2 linked regions of the Metallumcola ferriviriculae genome follow. The protein of the gene in region 1 interacts with the protein of each later gene in a pairwise test. Links are inferred from orthologs where the notes say so. Each region holds a gene or a part of one and is shown in the gene's direction. Other genes may lie near its edges.

Evidence for each region.
Region 2: the proteins of ftsZ (region 1) and MFMK1_RS15735 interact in binary tests that used the Bacillus subtilis proteins (3 or more experiments, as listed by UniProt). The link is inferred for Metallumcola ferriviriculae from one-to-one orthologs.

Annotation. Positions count from the first base shown.
Region 1 is NZ_CP121694.1:1,843,735-1,847,007, forward strand. What follows is about bases 170-3,113. They hold ftsZ (cell division protein FtsZ), read left to right. Parts: upstream 170-1,087; coding sequence 1,088-2,140; downstream 2,141-3,113. Other genes in these bases: ftsA (cell division protein FtsA), read left to right, coding at 170-1,064; MFMK1_RS09265 (hybrid sensor histidine kinase/response regulator), read left to right, coding at 2,727-3,113. In the rest of the region: more of ftsA, read left to right, coding at 1-169; more of MFMK1_RS09265, read left to right, coding at 3,114-3,273. UniProt on the Bacillus subtilis protein: Essential cell division protein that forms a contractile ring structure (Z ring) at the future cell division site. The regulation of the ring assembly controls the timing and the location of cell division.
Region 2 is NZ_CP121694.1:3,187,937-3,191,029, reverse strand. What follows is about bases 175-2,938. They hold MFMK1_RS15735 (cell division protein ZapA), read left to right. Parts: upstream 175-1,311; coding sequence 1,312-1,566; downstream 1,567-2,938. Other genes in these bases: polX (DNA polymerase/3'-5' exonuclease PolX), read left to right, coding at 1,670-2,938; pheT (phenylalanine--tRNA ligase subunit beta), read left to right, coding at 175-1,248. Outside these bases: more of pheT, read left to right, coding at 1-174; more of polX, read left to right, coding at 2,939-3,093. UniProt on the Bacillus subtilis protein: Activator of cell division through the inhibition of FtsZ GTPase activity, therefore promoting FtsZ assembly into bundles of protofilaments necessary for the formation of the division Z ring.

The DNA of each region.
Region 1 (3,273 bases):
GAAAAGCCGTGGAGACAGCTGAACGAATGAGTGGTGTTCAGATTTCCGGCGTATGTGTTGGTATTGGTGGTCAGCATATCAAGTCTCTTAACAGTAAAGGTGTCATAGCCATATCAAATCCGGACAGGGAAGTTTCCGTAGAGGATGTGGACAGGGTACTTCAAGCGGCTAAAGTGGTCACATTACCTTCGGACCAACGGATAATTCACTGTCTAGCCCGGCAGTATATTGTCGATGGTAATGATGGGATAGTTGACCCGGTGGGTATGTCTGGTGAACGGCTAGAGGTAGAAACCCAAATTGTTACCGGAATTGCCACCGCTATTCAAAATATCCTTAAAAGTGTAACAAGGGCAGGTTTACAAGTGGTGGACTTGGTACTAAACCCGTTGGCTTCCGCTCATGCTGTTTTGATGCCCGCTGAAAAGGATTTAGGCTGTGTGTTAGTGGATATTGGTGGCGGAACTACCGAAATGGCTATTTTTGAACAAGGAAGCCTATGGTGGTCTGGTATTATTCCAGTGGGCGGTGACCATGTAACAAGTGATTTAGCTGTGGGGTTACGGGCACCAATTGACGTGGCAGAGAAGGTAAAGATTGAACACGGGTGCGTGTTGACCCAGCTTATGCCTGATGATGAATATATTGCAGTAACTAGTGTGGGTAGCATAGAAACTCGGCAGGTATCCAAGAAGTTTTTGGCATCAATAATAGAACCAAGAATAACTGAAATTTTGACAATGGTAAAAGACAAGCTCAATCGCTCAGGTTATCAGGGAATGCTGCCCGGCGGTATGATCATTACAGGCGGTGTAGCTGGGCTTGAGGGATTGGTGCAGCTTGCTGCTGAAGAACTGGATTTACCTGTTCGTATTGGTAGCCCAGAAGGTGTAGGGGGGCTTTCTGATATAGCAAGCAGCCCAACCTATGCTACTGCTATTGGATTGGTGAAATACGGAGCTTATAGGCTTGCCTATGTTGATGCCGCTGCAGGGGATGAAGAATTTTTCAGCGGTTTATGGGGCAAGTTTTCAGCTTGGTTTAAAGAATTTTTTGGATTTTAGGCGACTGAGAAGGAGGTTCTGCCATGCTTGAATTTGAAGAGGTGGAAAACACTCAACTGGCAAAAATTAAAGTTATTGGTGTGGGTGGCGGTGGTAATAATGCAGTAAACCGGATGATATTAGCCGGTTTGCAGGGTGTGGAGTTTATTAGTCTGAATACGGATTTTCAGGCTTTAAAGCTATCTAAAGCCGACCATAAGATGCAGATTGGTACAAAGCTTACCAAAGGGTTAGGTGCCGGCGCGGACCCGGAAGTTGGCAAAAAAGCTGCAGAAGAAAGCAAGGACGAAATTACTAAGAGTGTGGAAGGGGCAGATATGGTATTTGTCACTGCCGGTATGGGCGGTGGAACAGGAACCGGTGCTGCTCCGGTTGTTGCTGAAGTAGCGCGGCAGGCCGGCGCTTTGACAGTGGGTGTGGTCACCAGGCCGTTTACCTTTGAAGGCCGCAAAAGGCATAAGCAGGCGGATTCAGGTATTGAAGACCTACGTAATCAGGTGGATACCTTGATTACCATTCCCAATGACAAATTGCTTCAGGTTGTGGATAAGAAGACATCCATTAGTGAGGCATTTCGTATTGCAGATGATGTTCTCCGTCAGGGTGTTCAAGGTATCTCTGACTTGATTGCCGTACCCGGTTTGATAAACTTAGACTTTGCAGATGTTAAAACTATTATGGTGGGTACCGGGTCAGCTTTGATGGGTATCGGCCGTGCCGCAGGGGACAAAAGAGCGGTTGAGGCAGCGAAAATGGCCATCTCTAGTCCATTATTAGAGACATCAATCGAAGGAGCTAAGGGAGTGCTGCTTAACATTACGGGCGGCAGTAATTTAGGTCTCTTTGAGGTGAATGAAGCGGCGGAGATTATTGCCAATGCTGCAGATCCCGAGGCAAATATCATCTTTGGTGCCGTGATTGACGAGTCTTTGGAAGATGAAATTCATATTACGGTAATAGCCACTGGTTTTCAAGCGGATTCAAACGCTGAAACGGTGAAGGTAGATGACCTGACAACAGTTAAGCCATTCAGTGACGACGATTTGGAAATACCGGCATTTTTACGGCGTCGATAATTTTTTATAATTGCAGCATAATGTTCATGAATTATAATAATATATAAAGAGTAATTTAAGGTAATGTGTCCTGAGACGGTAGTCCGGAGGCCAAGCAATTTGCTTGGCCTCTTTTAATTTTTATTTACTTCGTGGAAATAATTATGCTGATACCATTGGAGGGAGGGTTTCTATGACCTGGCTAGTCGGTATTGGTTTAGTTTTGGTTCTTACCTTTAGCGTTAGTATTAGCCTTTACTTGGTTAATTACAAGTTGCCCTTGGGAAATATTGTGACCAAAACCCTGGCGTTTCTCCTTATCGGCGCGTTAACTTTTAGTGTTGTCTGCTCGTTGTTAATCTTTATGGTTTGGCCGCCACATATATGGGATATATTTTCATTCTAAATGATTCGGGCATTTTGCCCGTTTTTTTTATGTCCTTGTAGGTTGTTTCTACAAAAACGGGTGTTTTATAGCCTGATTTAAGACTTTTAGACCAATAGACTTAAACTTCAACAAAGATAGACAGTAATTTACAAGGATATTCTTCATTAACATTAGAATGTAATTTTTACTTAAATTTTTAATTTTTAGGGAGGCCGGTTTGTGATTAGCAGAAATAACATTTCAAAAGAATTTGAAGATAAAGGTAGTAGTGCCTTCAAGTACTCAACGGCTGAGGTAGAAAGGGCACTGCAGGAAAGCGAAACCAAATTCAAGGAGATTTTTAATAAAGCAAATGACGCTATCAGTCTTTGGGAGCTCCCGGAAAGCGGAACACCGATATGTACTGCTGTCAATGACAGCGGATGTGCTACCTACGGATACAGTCGAGAAGAGTTTGCTAAAATATTGCCGGCTGATATGGTATCTGATAAAGACATTGGTATAATGCACGACGCTTTATATGAATTGAAAGCCCATGGTGACTCAAGTTGTGAAGTGAACTGTATTAGCAAAAGCGGTAAGCTGTTTCCTGTAGAAATCAATAGCCATTTGTTCAAAATGAATAATAAAAACATGATAGTGTCGGTGGCTCGTGACCTTAGTGAGCGGAAGGATAAGGAAAAAGCAGTCAACAGGGCTTATACTGAGTTAAATCAGATATTTGAATGCGCTGCTGACGGTATGCGGGTAATTGATATGGAAGGTA
Region 2 (3,093 bases), 1.3 Mb from region 1 along the record:
GTACCGGGCAGTGTTGATGCCTACCCGCGGCCATGGTCCCCAACGGTTATCCAGATGAGTTGCGATCGTGTCAATCAATTGTTGGGTACCGATATATCCGGCGGCCGTATGCAGGAAATGTTGGCCTCACTTTCTTTGGAAGTTAAGCAATTAGAAGGGGCGTTATTGGAGATACGGGTGCCTTCTTATCGGGGCGATTTGACCGCTGAGATCGATTTGGTGGAAGAGATAGCCCGACTTTATGGTTATGACAATATTAAAACTAACTCTGCCGGTGGACGAGCCGAAGTAGAGGACTTCACGCCGGAGCAAAAACTGCGTAAGAAAGTCACAGAGACGGTTCTCGGCTGTGGGCTAAACGAAATTATAACTTATAGCTTCATCAGTCCTAAATCCATGGATCGATTGATGGTGTCGGCTGAGCACAATTGGCGGAAGAATGTCGTCGTACAAAATCCCCTCAGCGAGGAACAAAGTGTGATGCGTACCACCTTGCTGCCGGGATTATTGGAAACAGCATCAAAGAACTTTAAACGCAGGCAGACGGACTTGGCCTTGTTTGAAATAGGCAGTGTTTTTCAAGCGGCAGATACACCTTTGCCTGATGAGAGACAGCATATAGGGGTTGTGGTCAGCGGCGAGGCTGCCCGGGGTTGGATGAGCAAACCGGAACAAATGGATTTCTTTTATGCCAAGGGTATCGTGGAAGAAATCCTTCAGCAATTGGGAGTTAAAGAATATTGGTTTCAAAATACTGACCGCTATCCTTCACTCCACCCGGGACGCAGCGCCGAAATTATGGTTGGCGGTGGTAATTCCGGCGGCAGTATAATTGGCTATCTTGGCGAGGTCCATCCTAATGTACTTGATAATTATGGTCTGCAGCAGCGGGCTGCGGTGGTGGAACTGTATTTGAGCGGGTTAATCGATTATGTCAATTTGGTTCCCACCTACCAAGCACTGCCTAAATTCCCGGCTATGGTGAGGGATATGGCTGTGGTAATTCCCGAGAATTATCAAGTGGCGGAAGTAGATGCGGCAATTATGGAAGCTGGAGGTAACTTGCTAAAAAAAGCTTATCTCTTTGATGTCTACACCGGCAAACAAATAGCCGAAGGTTACCAGAGCCTGGCTTACTCTATGAAATACCAGGCAGATGATCGGACCCTTACGGACGAAGAGGTATCCCAACACCATCAGCGCATTCAAGAAACATTACGGAAGAAATTTGACGCTCAGCTGCGCTAAAGAAGGAAATTTGTCGTAAGTAGAGAAATATTTGGTATAGAAGCTTAGCCGGGAGAGTGGCAAATGTCTCAAAATAAAAGTAGGGTTGCGGTAAAAATTCACGGTCAGGAGTATGTGGTGCGGGGTGAAGAGACGGCGGAGTACATTGAAACTCTGGCGGCAAGGATCGATAGAATGATGACCCAAATCGGGGAGAAAAGTACACTGCAAACTGGGCAGATAGCGGTGTTAACTGCCTTAAACCTGGCGGATGAACTTGAAAAACTGAGACAAAAACATGCTGAACTCTTAAAGATGGTGAGGGAAGGCAGAAACTAAAGATAAAGCGCCCACCGGCGCTTTATCTTTTTTGTTCTTTTAATAGGACGGTATTATTTGCGGGAATACTACCATAGGACTGTTTTGGTAAAGGATGGGTGAAATGACCAATTTGGAAGTAGCTTGGGTGCTGAATGATATTGCCGGTTTGCTGGAAATCGGCCAGGATAATGTATTTAAAGTACGGGCTTATCAAAAGGCCGCCAGAGTGGTTCGACGTCTTAATGAGGACCTAACAATGCTTTACCAGGAAGGTCGCCTGCGTGAAGTACCGGGAATCGGCAGTAATATTGAGGCTAAAATTAAAGAACTTTTAGAGACAGGGCAATGTGAATATTACTTAGAATTACGGCGCAATGTACCGGAAATTCTCAGAGAGATGGTACGCATACCTAATGTGGGCGTGAAATCCGCCAAACTGATTTATAAAGAGTTAGCGCCCGATAGTTTAGATGATTTGCAAAAGCTGGTTCAAGAAAGAAAGATCAGGAAATTATCGGGTATGGGCAGTAAGACTGAATTAAGCATCCTTAGGGGCATAGACTTATTACGACGGGGAAGCGGCGAAACTCCCCTGGGTGTGGCTAAATCTGTGGCGGAAGAAATAGTCAAAGGGATGAAAGAGATTAAAGAAATAAATCGCTTGGAAATTGCCGGCAGCGTGCGTCGTGGAAAGGATATGGTTGGAGATGTGGACATTATCATCGCCACTGACCAGCCCATAAAGGTCGGAGAAATTCTCGCTAGGCACCCTCAAGTGAGGGAGGTGCTGGCTCTGGGTGAGACTAAAGTGAGCGTGCGTACTTGGCTGGGCATTCAGGTGGATTTCAGGTTAGTGACCGATAAACAATTTGTTACGGCCAAACACCATTTTACCGGTTCAAAGGAACATAATGTAAGATTAAGGCATATTGCTAAAGAAATGTGCCTGAAAATAAATGAATATGGTGTATGGGAAGATGCTGAGCTTATTGCTGTGGACAGCGAAAAGGAAATTTACCAGCGGCTGGGACTGCAATATATACCACCTGAACTAAGGGAGGATGGGGGCGAGGTGGAAGCTGCTGCAAGTGGCAGCTTACCAGAACTTGTGACTTTAAATGATATTAAGGGTGATTTACACCTTCATACCCGCTGGAGCGATGGGGTCAATACTCTCGAAGAAATGGCCCAGGCAGCTAAACAACGGGGATACCAATATATGGCAATTACAGATCATTCCCGTTCCTTAAAAATCGCCGGTGGGCTGAGTATTGAACGATTAAGAGAGCAGAGGCGAGAAATCGACGAACTAAATCAGAGATTGGCTCCGTTTAGGATTTTTGCCGGTGTGGAGGCGGACATTCTAACAGACGGAAGCCTGGATTATCCTGACGAAATGCTGCGGGAAATGGACATAGTGATTGCTTCTGTACACAGTAGGTTTCGGATGGAAGAAGATCAGATGACTAAGCGTATTATTAAGGCATTATCTAATCCCTGGGTAAATCTGCTGGCACATCCTACGGGAAGGTTGCTGGGCAGAAG